2 regions of the Paraburkholderia sp. Ac-20342 genome follow, and region 2 is predicted to be linked to the other one. Evidence: riboswitches for the same ligand, from Rfam matches in the RefSeq annotation. Region 2 holds a riboswitch; the other holds the start of a gene.
The links. A riboswitch is a leader RNA that binds a small molecule or an ion and turns the genes downstream of it on or off. The one in region 2 is predicted to bind manganese.
Positions count from the first base shown of each region.

Region 1: linked by a shared signal. The riboswitch ahead of G3N58_RS25990 (sodium:calcium antiporter) and the one ahead of G3N58_RS25745 (TMEM165/GDT1 family protein) in region 2 are both predicted to bind manganese.

Region 1 is NZ_JAAGPQ010000080.1:16,781-24,149, reverse strand. Features, by position in the region: gene G3N58_RS26005 (hypothetical protein) at 1-196, opposite strand, end outside; gene G3N58_RS26000 (hypothetical protein) at 193-585, opposite strand; gene G3N58_RS25995 (hypothetical protein) at 587-1,393, opposite strand; yybP-ykoY riboswitch at 1,587-1,762, shown strand; gene G3N58_RS25990 (sodium:calcium antiporter) at 1,887-2,897, shown strand; gene G3N58_RS25985 (flagellin) at 3,163-4,611, shown strand; gene fliD (flagellar filament capping protein FliD) at 4,755-6,362, shown strand; gene fliT (flagellar protein FliT) at 6,383-6,682, shown strand; partial or broken gene G3N58_RS34290 (aldo/keto reductase) at 6,815-7,012, shown strand.
Region 2 is NZ_JAAGPQ010000079.1:1,872-9,240, forward strand. Features, by position in the region: gene pepN (aminopeptidase N) at 1-1,684, opposite strand, end outside; gene G3N58_RS25740 (DUF4136 domain-containing protein) at 2,156-2,860, shown strand; gene G3N58_RS25745 (TMEM165/GDT1 family protein) at 2,958-3,530, opposite strand; yybP-ykoY riboswitch at 3,543-3,757, opposite strand; gene G3N58_RS25750 (beta-ketoacyl synthase chain length factor) at 4,332-5,174, shown strand; gene G3N58_RS25755 (1-acyl-sn-glycerol-3-phosphate acyltransferase) at 5,158-5,952, shown strand; gene G3N58_RS25760 (phosphopantetheine-binding protein) at 5,927-6,226, shown strand; gene G3N58_RS25765 (acyl carrier protein) at 6,230-6,481, shown strand; gene G3N58_RS25770 (hypothetical protein) at 6,481-7,152, shown strand; gene G3N58_RS25775 (AMP-binding protein) at 7,149-7,369, shown strand, end outside.

The sequences.
Region 1 (7,369 bases), on a different contig from region 2:
AGTCGCGAGCCGCTTCATTGAATCGGGATTCCGATCGCAGCGTCTCGCCTGGGCCGTGCAAACCCAACAGCCGCTGGACAGCTTGGGAAACGGCCGCCGGGGTTGACTCGAGTCCAAGTCGATCGAAGTCGATGTAGATGGCCAGGCTGTCGGTCAGAGCCTTGGCGAAGCCATCACTGCCATACAGGGCGTTCAACGATCGGCCTTTTCCGCGAGGATCTTGCGAAGCTGTTCGGTGGACTCGGGATCGTCCGTATTCAGCTCGAAAATCGTGCCGTCGGAAAATCGGATTGGAACGACCTTCGACTCCTTTGAGCGCCCCATATATCGCTTGCAAACAAGCTCGATGATCAATTTTGCGGCGATGCCTTGCGCGGCGGCACCCACCACCTTCAGGAGTATCCAGCCGATGGCCGCGCCCGATATCGGATCGAAGGAGAGTTCGTCTTTGGCGGACTCGCTGTCTGGCTCGGGCAGCCGGTAGCTTACCTGGCAGTTTTCGGAAAGCTCTCGTGCAACTTCGGCAACGTCCTGTCCCATGTCGACGGGAAGCTGTATGCCAAACTTCACGGTTTGCTGAGTCATGTTATGCGCTCCTGTTTCTTGATTTGAATTCGGACATGATGCGAAAAGCGGTTGAGCTGCTGCCCAGGCTATGCAGGCGCGCGACAGTCATCAGCACGGCGTCCAGCGGCTGAGCGGACAATTGCGACGCGGGCGGGAGTGGTTTGCCTAATCTCTCGCAGCAGAATAACAATCCCGGTACGTCCTGGACTTTTCCATAGATACGCGCGGCCTGGCCATACACGGTTTCGTGTTGCTGCTTTGGAACGATCTCGTCAATGTAGGGAAGATATCGGTCGACGTGAAACGCCGCGCCGACGTAGTCCTCGATCAGTCCGTAGTAGCTCGCCATACCCACGTGCGCGCCGAGCCGTTCCTTTCGTTGTTCATAAGCGGCGAGATTCAGAATGACCTCGAAAAAACCTCGCGCGGCATCGATGGCGGCATCGGTGGTGTCGTCGGTGGCTTCTGCGCCGAGTTTTAGCCACATGTTGCCGGCAGTGAGCAGATTGGCCAAATAGTATTTCGCGTCGTCTCGAACCCACTTTGCAGCAAGAACACCGAGCCACGCGACGCGTGCCGCAAGCATTGCCTGACCATTGACCTCCAGGTGCTCTGCATAGACGCCCAATTGCTGCGCGAGCCATGGCGTCGTCGCTTTTTCAAGCCACCTGAACTTCTTCTCGCTGATCGTCTCGGCAGACTCCGCGTACTGAATCAGCGATTGGAACCGCTCGATATCCTCAGACGTACGAGCGAGTTTCGCTGTCCCCGGTTCTTCAGGAACATAAAACTTCAGGAATGCCGGCGTCGGGGTCGTCTCGGTCACGGTGAACGTCCAGATAGGTACGGGTAAAACATAGCTGAGCGGAATGCGGCAGGCAAGCCGGATTCGACGTCTTCAGCATGGATGGTTGGCGGGCGCTCTATCAGCTCTGAGCGCAACCGCGTGTTATCGGACGATGCCGGTACGTGGTTCGCGTTTCAACAAGCTTGTTGAAAGCCGCCCGCCCCATTAGAATCCTTCGGTCACTGGGGAGTAGCCTTCCTTCATTCTTTGAAGGAGAGCGCGTCAACATACTTGGCCTGCGGGTCATGGCGCGTTCGACCGGGTCGGTTTGGCGAGACCATTGACGCACTGCCTCGTTCCGGTCGGACGGGCGGCGGTGCGTCATGGGTTCGTCATCTACGTCCGACCGCGGAGTTTGCCCTGTGAATCACCGTCGCCCATCGTCAGTCTCCCCGCGTGTTTTTGCCTTCGCTTATTGCCCGGTTGATCCGGTGAGCGGCCGCACTTTTCGCGCACAGCCGGGGAGCCACGCATGACCGGTCTGTTCCTCGAACTCGCCTGCATGCTGGTCGTCATTCTGGTGGCGGCCGAACTCTTCACCAATGCGCTGGAACATCTCGGCGAACGTCTGAAAATCTCCGAAGGCGTGACGGGTTCGCTATTCGCGGCGGTCGGCACCGCGCTGCCCGAAACGCTCGTGCCGCTGCTCGCGATTGCGGGAAGCCAGGCCGGCAGCTCGGTCAATCAGGAGATCGGCGTCGGTGCGATTCTCGGCGCACCGCTGATGCTTTCCACGCTGTCGACGTTTCTGATGACGCTCGCGATCCTGCGCATGCGCGGCGTCAAGGGCTGGATCACGCCCGAGCGCACCGGCTTCACGCGCGACCTCAACTATTTCCTCTGCGCGTTCCTGCTCGCGGCCGTGGCGATGTACGTGCCGCACGAGCAGATCATCGTGCGCGCGCTCTTCAGCGTCGCGCTGGTCGGCGTGTACGTCACCTATGTGGTGATGACGTTCCGCGCATCGGGCGGGCTCGTCGAGGCGGGACACGGCACCGAAGCGCCCGGCAGGATGATGCTCGCGCGCATCGGCGTGCCGACCAATCTCGCGACGATCGCGCTGCAACTCGCGCTCGCGGTCGCGTTGCTGGTGTGGGGCGCGGAGGGCTTCATCCACGGTGTGCGGGGCGTGTCGGCGGCGCTCGGCGTATCGCCGCTGCTGCTGTCGCTGCTGATCATTCCGATCGCCACCGAATTGCCCGAGAAGGTCAACAGCATCCTCTGGGTGCGGCGTGGCAAGGACACGCTCGCGTTGGGCAACATCACCGGCGCGATGGTGTTCCAGGGGACGCTGCTGCCCGCGATCGGCATTCTGCTGACGCCGTGGACGCCGCGTATCGAAGTGGTGACGGGCGTCGTGATTACGCTGGCCGCGGCCGCGTGGCTGCGTATCAACGTACGCGAGCGGGGCTTGCGGGTGGGCGCGCTGCTCGTGTGCGGGGTGCTGTATGCCGTGTATCTGACGGTAACGTTGACGCGCTAGGCGCGGCAAAGCGGGCTTGCCGCTGTGATATCGGCAGTATTCCGACGGACTTGAGGCCTGTGCCGGCGAATCGCCCGCCGCCCCGGTTTACCGGCGCTTCAGCCGGGGCGGAGCGACGAATATGCGGGTTATTCCATAAAGTTTTTCCTGAGTGGGCCGATACCCCAAACAAGGCGGGCGGCAAACGAACAGCAGTTGCCTCGTTCGCTGATGCCTTGGTCTATACGGCATGTAACGGGCTGACGGCCCCAACAGGAGAATTTTCATGCTCGGAATTAACAGCAACATCAACTCGTTGGTCGCGCAGCAGAACCTGACCAACTCGGGTAGCGCACTCTCGCAAGCAATTACGCGTCTGTCGTCGGGCAAGCGCATCAACAGCGCAGCGGACGACGCAGCCGGCCTCGCCATCTCGAACATTATGCAGACCCAGATCAACGGTCTGACGCAAGGTGTGTCGAACTCGAACGACGGCGTTTCGATGGTGCAAACCGCATCGAGCGGCCTGTCGTCGCTGACGAGCAGCCTGCAGCGCATCCGCGACCTCGCAACGGAAGCCTCCAACGGCGGCATGACCGATACCGACCGCGCAGCGCTGCAACAGGAAGTCGCGCAGCAGATTCAGGAAGTGAACCGGATCGCTTCGCAAACGACGTACAACGGCATGAACGTGCTGAACGGTTCGCTCGGCAGCGTGTCGTTCCAGGTCGGCGCGAACGTCGGTCAGACGATCAGCCTGAACCTCTCGCAAAACGTGTCGGCGGCATCGCTCGGCGGTGGTGCGGTGCAGGCGGGCGATACGGTCGCGTCGCTGGCTGTTTCTCTCGACTCGAACGGTGGTGCCTGGGCGGCAGGCACGTCGACGGGCACGGAAATCACGCAGTTGAACGTGCTGTCGGACGGCAAGGGCGGCTTCACGTACACGGACCAGAACGGCAACGCGCTTTCGTTCGATCCGACCGCCGCAACCACCCAGGCTTTCACCGTCAGCGCCACCACCGGCGCGCTGTCGATCACTGCCGGCGGCTCGCTCGATGCGGCCACCCAGATGGTTGCAATCAATGGCGCCAACGCCAAGCCTCAGACCGCTGGCGCGACGCTCGGCACGATCACCGGTCTCGACATCAGCGCGACGACCGGCGCGGACGCGACGACCCCGTCGTCCACGGATATCACGTCGATCACGGTGAAGTCGGACGGTAACCAAGGTCTGACGTTCTGGGATCAGAACGGCAACCAGATCACGGGCGGCACCACGGCAGGCGCGGCGATCCTCGGTGCCACCGGTCTCGCCTATACGGCCCCCACGGGCGGCACGGCAGGAACCGTGGGCGCGACGCTCGGCACCGGCATCACGCAGACGGCGAACCCGTGGACGGCCAGCTCGACCGCCACGACGCAAACCGTCGACCAGATCGACGTCAGCACCGTCGCGGGCGCCAACAAGGCGATCGAATCGATCGACGACGCACTGAACACGGTCAACAACATGCAGGCTACGCTCGGCGCCGCGCAAAACCGCTTCACGGCAATCAGCACGACGCAGCAAGCCCAGTCGACCGATCTGTCGTCGGCCCAGTCGCAAATCCAGGACGCCGACTTCGCGCAGGAAACGGCTGCGCTGAGCAAGGCGCAAGTGCTGCAGCAAGCGGGCATCTCGGTGCTGGCGCAAGCGAACTCGCAGCCGCAGCAGATTCTGAAGCTCCTGCAGTAACACGCTTTACGCAGCATGCGTTCCGCGCCCCGCCGCCGTATCCGGTGCGCGGCACGCAAACCGGTCGGGAGGCTTGCCTCCCGATTGCCATTTCTCAGATCTGAATCGATTCACACGGCATCGCCGAAACACGGAGCCTGTCCATGTCCACCGTATCCTCGACCGCAAGTTCGATCTCCAGCACTGCCGCCGCCACCGCCGCCGCCACGACCGCGGCAGCCAATGCCGCGGTGCAGGAAGCCGCGCAGTCGGTTATCAGCGGCTCGACCGGCAATTCGTCGATGGACGTGAGCTCGCTCGTGACCGCGCTCGTCAACGCCAAGATCGCCGGCCAGGCCGCGACGCTGAGCGCGCAGACAACCCAGGACAACACGGAAATCTCCGCGTACGGCACGCTCTCCGCCGCGCTTTCCGCGCTGCAGGCCGGCCTCACCTCGCTCTCGAACGGCTCGACCGTCAACGACTTCACGGCAACGGCCAGTGGCAACGGCATCACGGCCTCGGCGGGAGCCGGTGCGGTGGCCGGTTCGTATTCGCTCGACGTGGCTCAGGTGGCGACGGCGCAGGTGCTGACATCGACGGGCTATGACGGGACCAAGGCGCTCGCTTCGGGCCCGAGCACGATGACGCTGTCGGTCGGCGGCGCGAGCACGACGATCTCGCTCGACAGCACCAACAGCACGGTTTCCGGCATCGCCGCGGCCATCAACGGCGCGAGCAACAATCCCGGCGTCACGGCGACTGTCGTGAACGGCGCGGACGGCGCGCACCTCGTGCTGCACGCGGCATCCGCCGGCTCCGCGAATGCCATCAGCGTCCAGATCACCGATTCGAATTCGAGCGATCCGCTGAACAATCTCGCCGTGTCGAGCAACAAGGGCACGTCGCTGGCCGGCAACGCGAGCGCGACCGGCGCGCAGCTCAAGGCCAATCAGTCGACCCTCAACGACGGTTCGTCGACCGGCGTCACCAGCACCGCTTCCTGGACCCAGACGACGGCCGCCCAGGACGCCTATTTCACGATCGACGGCACGGGCGTCACCAGTTCGACGAACAGCGTGACGTCCGCACTTTCAGGCATCACGCTGAACCTGTCGGCCGCTTCGGTCGATACGACCGGCTCTTCGCCGCAGACGGTGACAGTCGCCCAGGACACCACCTCGCAGGCCAATGCGATCAACCAGTTCGTCACGCTGTACAACACGCTCGTCACGACGATGGGCACGCTGACCTCGTACACCGCGGGTTCGACGTCGCAAGGCGTGCTGCTCGGCGACACGACGCTGAACATGGTGCAGAATCAGCTCGCCTCGATCGTCGCGACGGGCGTGAAAAGCAACGGCACGACGACGAACCTCGCTTCGATCGGCATTACGCTGGGCGCGGACGGCTCGCTCTCGGTCGACAGCACCAAGCTGAACAATGCGCTGCAGAGCAATCAGGCGACCGTGGCGACGCTGTTCAATTCCACCAACGGCGTCGCGCAACAGCTGAACACCAACATCACCGGCTATCTATCGACCACCGGGATCATCACGTCGCGCACCAACGCGCTCAATACCGACCTGACGAGCCTCGGGACGCAACAGACGTCGCTGTCGACCTATCAGACGCAACTCACCAGTATGTACACCGCGCAGTTCACGGCGCTCAACTCGCTGTTGGCGACGACGAACAACAACTCGCAATATCTGACGCAGCTCTTCGGCGGCACGAACAGCGCCGGCGCGCTGGCCACCAACAAGAACTGAGCGGAACAGGGAGATACGACATGGAACTCGCGGCGCCGATCGATCGCATCTGGCAACTCACCAAGTCCATCGAGCAGGCGGTGGCCGTCGCCGAATGGGAGCGGGCGGCGCAGCTTGCGAGCGAGCGCTCGCCGCTTATCATGTCGCTCTCCGCGCAGCAGGCGGGCGCCGCGCTCGATGTGCTCAAGGCGGTTCAGGCAATCGACGAGCGGATCGCCGCGGAGGCGCGTCTGGCGCAGAACGAGCTCAGTGCTGAATATCGGGCGGCGATGCAGGCGGCCGGTCATGCGGGGCAGTATCAGCGCGTCGCGCAATTCTGACGCCGGTCTGATGCCGGTGCGTCGCGCCGGGTTTTGAGCTGTCTGCGCTCGCCGCGTTCTCGCGGACGCGCGTATCGAGTGCCTTGAGCGACCGGCTTGTCCGCCGGTTTGGCGCCAGGCGCGTGACGTTCGATTCTCCGCGCGCTCGATCGCGTCGCCGAGCGGCATGGCAGCACGCCGGCCGCGATCGCACTTGTCTGGTCGATCGTCCGCCAGAGCGTTGCGGCCCCAATTGCGAGCGCGACCTCGGTCGAACAGCTAAAAAGTCTCGCAAATGCCGTCGAGCTCGCGCTGAGTGCCGGCGATATCCGCGAACTGGACGCGGCGAGCACCCGATGGGACGGGCAAAGCGGGCTGCGAGGCCGACGCGGAGCGGCGGTCGGGCTTGTTGCGCCAGCGCTGGGGAAAAGCCTGGCGCAATCGCTAAACCCCTGGTAGGATGGAGAGTTTCCTGATATGATCGGGAGTGAATTGAGATCTTTGCCTGTTTCGTCAGTGTTTTTTCATTGATGAAAGGTTGGCGAAACGGCAACAGACGCGGCTTTTGCAATACGTCTGTCCGCGTTCCGCGGTGAACTCCCCACCTCTCTTTTCCGGCCTCCGTGGCCGCTTGCCTCTCGCTTCATTATTCGTGGTTTGGCCGGGGTTGTGTTTCTGCCTCGCGTTTGCCTGTTACTGGCCATGAAT
Region 2 (7,369 bases):
CCGGCGCCGAGAAATTGCGCAGCAGCGACGGCAGCGGTTCCTGCGCGACGTCGACGAACGTGAAGGTCTGCTCGGTCTGCGTGAATTCGAGTACGCGCGTGGTCGATGCCGCCGCCTGCGCCTCGCCGTCGAGCCGCAGCGGCAGATCATGGCCGTCCGCGCCGATCAGGCCGAGCGCGAACGGAATCAGCAGCGGTCCCTTCTGCGTTTCGCGCGCGGCCGGCGCGGCGTCGCCGTAACCTTGCCTGAGCGTCACGCTGTAGCGCTGCTGCGCGGCGTCGTAGCGGGTGCGCGCCGATACGCGCGGCGTGCCGGCCTGGCTATACCAGCGCTCGAACTGCGCGAGGTCGCGGCCGTTCGCGTCGGCGAGCGCGTGGCGGAAGTCGTCGCAGGTCACGGCCTGGCCGTCGTGGCGCGCGAAGTACAGGTCCATGCCCTTGCGGAAACCGTCGCGGCCGAACAGCGTCTGATACATCCGCACGACTTCCGAGCCTTTCTCGTAGACGGTCATCGTGTAGAAGTTGTTGATCTCGACGTAGCTCTCCGGGCGCACCGGATGCGCCATCGGGCCCGCGTCCTCGGCGAACTGCATCTGGCGCAGCACGCGCACGTCCTCGATGCGCTTGGTCGCGCGCGCGGCTTCGTCGCTGCTGCCCGTCTGGCCGCCCGCCATGTCGGCCGAGAACTCCTGGTCGCGGAACACGGTGAGCCCTTCCTTCAGGCTCAGCTGGAACCAGTCGCGGCAGGTCACGCGGTTGCCGGTCCAGTTGTGGAAGTATTCGTGGCCGACCACCGCCTCGATGTTCGCGAAGTCGGTGTCGGTGGCGGTTTCGGGGTTCGCGAGCACGTACTTCGTGTTGAAGATGTTGAGCCCCTTGTTCTCCATCGCGCCCATGTTGAAGTCGCTGACCGCGACGATCATGAAGCGGTCCAGATCGAGTTCGAGCCCGAAGCGCGCCTCGTCCCATTGGATCGAGTGGATCAGCGAGTCCATCGCGTGACGGGTCTTGTCGAGATCGTGCGGTTCGACCCACACCTGCAGCAGCTTTTCCTTGCCCGAGCCGGTCTTGACGCGTTCTTCGAGCGCGACGAGCTTGCCCGCGACGAGCGCGAACAGGTAGCTCGGCTTTTTGAACGGGTCTTCCCAGCGCGCGAAATGGCGGCCGTCGGGCAACTCGCCTGCTTCGAGCAGATTGCCGTTCGACAGCAGCACCGGATAGTCGGCCTTGCTCGCGCGCAGTGTGACCGTGAAGCTCGCCATCACGTCGGGGCGATCGAGGAAGTAGGTGATGCGGCGAAAGCCCTCGGCCTCGCACTGCGTGAAGAAGTTGCCGCTCGAGACGTACAGGCCCGACAGCGTGGTGTTGTCCGCGGGATTGCAGATACTGGTCAGCGTCAGCTCGAAGCTGTCCGGCACGTCGTCGAGCACGAGGCCATGCTCGTGCGGATGCGCATGGGAAAACGGCTGGCCGTCGAGTTCGGCGCCGACGAATTCGAGCTGCTCGCCCATCAGTTCGAGATGCGCGGCACGCGCCGCGTCCGGGTTGCGGCGCACGCGCATCGTATTCCTCACGACCGTGCGTTCGGGGACCAGATCGAATTCGAGCGCGACGGTGTCGATCAGGAAGGCGGGCGGCGCGTAATCGGCGCGGCGGATCACATTGGGCGTTGCGGTATCGGCCATGGCGTTCTGTGGTGGTGGACTCGAGCGGTCAGGCGCGCGCAGGGCGCGCGAGCCGGGCTTGGTCGAGCCATTGTACAAAGCCGCGGGCGATTGTGCGGAACGATGCGGGGGCGAGCTTCGAAGCCTGGCGGTACGACCTGACTGTGCGGCCTGGCCGGGCGTCGATAGCGGGCCGCCGGCTTCGTTGCGCCTTGGCCGGGAAGAACCTTTTGCCGGCCGGCGAGGTCAGCGTATTATCGGGCGCTGCGCGCGGCGGCAGTCCGTGCGGTCAGTGTGGTCCGTGAACGCGTGGCGGCGGGTTCCGCGCCTCGGGCCGGCATCGATCCGCTTCGGCGGATCAGGTCGCGCGAAGAGGTCACGCGAAGAGGTCACGCGAAGAGGTCACGCGAAGAAGCGCGCCACCGGCACGGAATAATCGCGCTCGATCCACGGTTTTAATTGCAGCACTTCAGACGCATCACGAGGTAGACCATGAACACCGATCGATGGACGCGCCGCATCATGCTGCTGTTCGCGGCACTGACGTTGCTGCTCGCCGGCTGCACGACCTATGTGACGACCCAGGTCACGGCGTTCTCCGCGTGGAGCGGCAGCGACGCGACCCGCACCTATGCGTTCACGCGACACGAGGATCAGCAGAACAATCTGGAGCTGACCGCGTACGAGCGGATCGTCGCGAACGAACTGGCCGCGCAGTCGTTCCGCGAGGTTCCTCGCAACGAGGCGCGCTATCTGGTCGAACTCGCCTACGGCATTCGCTCGGACATCGTGACCATCGCGGAACCGGTCTATTACAACCCGTGGCCCGGTCCGTACTGGGGCCGGCCGTTCGATCCGTGGGGGCCGTGGGGACCGTTCCCGACCGCTTACGTGAATCAGAGCTACCCGGTTTTCACGCATCTGCTCGGCATCCGGATGACCGAGCGCGCGAGCGGCAAGGAGGTCTACAACGTGAGCGCGCGTAATTTCGGCGGCGAGTCGTCGCTGGTCAGGGCGATGCCGTATCTCGCGCGCAGCGCGCTCGCCGATTTTCCGCTCGGCAACGGCGCCGTGCATACGGTGAAGATTCCGGTCGGCAACGGCGGCATGGCGGTGACAGAGGTGTCGATGCCGGCTGCGGCGCCGGCGGCGGCGTCGGGCACCTCGGGCTCATCGGCCACCAAGCCAGGGCAGTAAGCCGCGCTCGCGCGGTACGTCGGCACCCGGCGCACCATGCAAAACCACGCAAAAACGGCCCGGCAGGCGTGATCCGCCGGGCCGTTCGCTTTGCCGCCTAAACCCCCACCCCGAGCAGCGCCATCGCCCCGAGCACGACGAACATCACCGCCGCGATGCCGTGCACGAGCTTCGTCGGCAGACGATGCGCGAAGCGGTCGCCGAGCAGAATCGCCGGCACGTTGGCGATCATCATGCCGAGCGTCGTGCCGGCCACCACGCTGAAGAAATCGTGAAAGCGCGCGGCGAGGGCGACCGTCGCGATCTGCGTCTTGTCGCCCATTTCCGCGATGAAGAACGTGACCACCGTCGCGCCGAACACGCCGAAGTGCGTGCGGTTGGTGTTGGCTTCCTCGTCGTCGAGCTTGTCGGGCACGAGAATCCACAAGCCCATGCCGATGAACGAGGCGGCGAGCGCCCAGCGCATGATGGCCGGCGTCAGCATCGAGCCGAGCCACGCGCCGAGCGCGCCGGCGCCCGCGTGATTGATCAGCGTCGCGACGAGCACGCCGAGAATGATCGGCACGGGTTTGCGGTAGCGGGCGGCGAGCACGAGCGAGAGCAGTTGCGTCTTGTCGCCGATTTCGGCGAGCGCGACCGCACCGGTCGAAATAAGGAAGGCTTGATTCACTTTGAAGGGATTCCTCGGGCCGAATCATGAACGAGCGACGACCCACGACACGCCGGGCCCTGTTGCGGCGCGTGTGGATCATCGGTCTCGCCAGGCCAGAGGCTGCGGCTGCCATGGCCGTGACGGCCAAGTCTGTTGACAGGCGCCCTCGCGAACCGCACGTGCGACGCACCGGCGAAACGCGGTGCGGACGTGCTGCGAGGCGGCTACTCCCCAATGAGGGCCGGAGTATAACAGAGCCGGCGGTGCGTTTACCGCGGATATCGGGCCGATACCGGACTGATACCGGTCTGATATTGCACGGATGTTGCGCGGATGCCGCGCCGCGCATACGGCGCCGGCTGCGGCGGTTTGCAACAATTGCCAGGAAAGGCCGCAAACGATTTTCGGAAAGCAGGGCGCCGCTCCCGTCTCTCCCGCCACCCCGAAAATTGCCGCCGGCCCCGCGTGCAAGCCTTCCCGGCGGGCCCGCCGCAGCGTTCCGGCCATTTTTGTCAATTCGTCTGACAGTTTGTTGTTTTAAGGCTCGGATACAGATGGATACGTCTTTCCTGGCTGATTTAATCCAGAATATTCAGTATGATTCCGGCGACAAAAGGAGCCTGAGCCAAATCTCGCAGACCCATTGACAAAGGCGCCTAAATAATCGGGGCCAATTGCCGATAATTCGCTGAATTCCCCCTAAGAAGATTGGTCGATCCCGGCTGAAAACATCCCGATCCGCGCGGCGCCACACGCTGTGACGGCTGTATATTCCGTCAGGCGCTTGAGCCTTTTCCCGTTTCTACGCGCGAACACCGTATGCCCGATCTGCACTGGACCATTCCGGTCGGTCGCTGGTCTAGCTGGCCGGCTACCGCATCTGCCGCACCCGATATCGGCTTTATCGAGCCGATCGTGCGGCGGCGTCTCAGCACGCTGTCCAAAGCCGCGCTCAAGGTTGCGCACGATTGTGTCGCGCGCGAGCCGGTGCGCGTGGTTTTCGCGTCGCGGCACGGGGAATTGCGGCGCACCACCGACATCCTGCGCAGCATCAGCGCCGGCGAACCGGTTTCGCCGACCGCGTTCAGCCTGTCGGTGCTCAATGCGATGACCGGCGTCTTCGGCATTGCGCGCGGCGACCGCTCGGCCGCGAGCGCGGTGTCGGCCGGCGCGCAAACGCTCGGCTATGCGCTGCTCGAAGCGTATGCCCAATACGCGACGCAACCCGACTCTCCGGTGCTGCTCGTCTACGCCGACGAACCGGCCGATCGCGCTTACGGCACGATCGAAGACGAAGTACAGGGCGGCGCGCTCGCGCTGCTGCTCGACGACACGGCGGCGGCCGGGCACATCGTATGCTCGCTGTCCCGCGCGGCCGGCTCGCAGCCCGCGCCGGTTGACGGCGCCGCGGCCAACGTAACTGCGGCCAACGCTAATCTGGCCAGTAACCTGGGCGCCAACCCGGGCAACGCTGCCGCCGAAGCCGCTGCCGCCGCTAACAACCCGCCTGCCAACCCGAACACCCTCGCCGCCGACACCGCCGCAACCCGCTTCCCCACCCAGAGCCAGGCGCTGCTGCACTGTCTCGAAACCGGGCAGCCCGCGTGCTGGGAGCGGGCCGGCGCCCTCTGGCACTGGAGATGGCATGACCGCGCGGCTTGATTATCTGTGGCGTCTTTGCGCGACCGGCATGGCCTTCGTCGTGTTCGGCCTCTGCGGCATGCTGTTTTCGGTGCTTGTGTTTCCGCTCGCGTGGCTGTGGCCGCATCGCGCGTCGCGGCAGCGCGCCGTGACCGCTGTGATTCACTGGTTTTTCCGCGCGCTCGTCGCGGTGCTGCGCGGCGTCGGCGTGATGGAGCTCGACGTGTCGGGCGCGGCCGCGCTGCGCGCGGGCGGCCCGGCCGTCGTCGTCGCCAATCATCCGACCTATCTCGACGTGATGGTGCTGCTCTCGCTCACGCCGCGCGCGTGTTGCGTCGTGAAGAACGCGCACTGGCGCAATCCGTGTTTCTGGGGCATCGTGCACGCGGCCGAATACGTGAGCAACGCGGACGCCACCGAACTCGTCGAAGCGGGTGCGCGCCAGCTTGCGGCCGGCTACACGATGATCGTGTTTCCCGAGGGCACGCGCAGCCCTGCGCCGAACCGGCTGCACGCGTTTTCGCGCGGCTTCGCGCATATGGCGCTGAAGGCCGGCGCGCCGATCGTGCCGGTGCTGATGGATTGCGACCCGCCCGCGTTCACGCGGCAGATGCGCTGGTACGACGTGCCGGCGCGCGCTTTCCGGATGCGCGTGAACGTGCTCGCGCCGCTCGGCGTCGGCGAACTTGCCGCGCACGACGCGACCCCGGCCCTCGCGGCGCGCAGCGTGACGCGCGCCGTCGAAGCCCACATGACCCAGCACCTGTTCGATTATGGATTCTTTAAAACTGGAAATTAAAAAGCTTCTGATCGAAGCGCTCGATCTCGAAGACCTGAGCCCCGCCGATATCGACGACGATGCCCCGTTGTTCGACACCGACGGCATCGGTCTCGATTCGATCGACGCGCTCGAAATCGGCATCGTGCTGCGCAAACAATACCAACTAACCATCGCGGCGAACGACGAACGCACGCGCGAACACTTCCGCTCGATCAGCACGCTCGCCGCGCTCGTCGAGAGTCAGCGCGAAGCGTCGCAGGCTGCGAACGAAACCACCAGGAAAGGGGAATGAACCGTGACCGAGACTGAGATTCTTGAGCGCATCCGCGCGATCTTCAAGGAGAACTTCGCGATCGAGCCCGAGCGCGTGACGCCCGAGGCGCATCTGTTCGAAGACCTCGATCTCGACAGCATCGACGCCGTCGATCTCGCGATCAAGCTGCAGGAAATGACCGGCCGCCGTATCAAGCCCGAGGAATTCAAGTCGGTGCGCACCGTCGGCGACGTGATCGGCGCGGTCGAGTCGCTGCTCGCGGCGCAAGGCTGATGCCCGCCGCGCGCTCGCGATCGCAGACGGCGCCGTCGTTGTCCGCCGCGGCCGGCGCGCCCGGTACGCGGACTCACTGGAGCAGGGCCGTCGTGCGGGGGCTGCTGATGCTCGCGTATCCGGTGCTGATCCTGTGCGCATGGCATTGGGACACGCCGCGGCTCGTCGGCTTCATGCTGCTCGCGATCCTGTGGCTGCAGCGCTGGGCCGGCGGCGGCCCGCTCGCGCTGTCGCTGCGGCAGCTTTCCGCGCTCGACTGGGGCGTGCTCGTACTGCTCACCTGCGCGTCGGCGGCGATCGTCGTGACCGACAGCGAGCTGTTGCTGCGTCTCTATCCGTCGCTCGTCAATCTCGGGCTGCTCGTCGCGTTCGGCGCGACGCTCGCGCGCGGGCCCTCGATGATCGAAAAATTCGCGCGGCTCGGCAATCCGAACCTGCCGGCCGACGCGGTGCGCTATACGCGGCGCGTGACCCAGGTATGGTGTGCGTTTTTCGTCGCCAACGGCGCGTTTTCGGCGTATACGGCGCTGTACTGGAGCCGCGCGAACTGGTCGCTCTATAACGGCGCGATTGCCTATGGGCTGATCGGCCTGCTGCTCGCCGGCGAGATCGTCTGGCGTTATCTCGTCGTGTTGCCGCGCGCCGCGCGAGCGGGTTCGGAGGCCGCATGATCGCGCTGCACGATCTGCTTCCGGCCGTCGCGTCGAGTGCGCCCGATACGCCCGACGCGCTCGGTACGCCGGTGTGCCGCGACGGCGCGACGCTCATCGACCGCGCGGCGTTTCGCGCGCGCGTCGCGGCACTGATCGCGCTTGCCGAGACCCATGCGGCGCCGCGCTGCGCCCTGTGCATCGACGACCCGTTCGATTTCTCCTGCGCGTTGTTCGC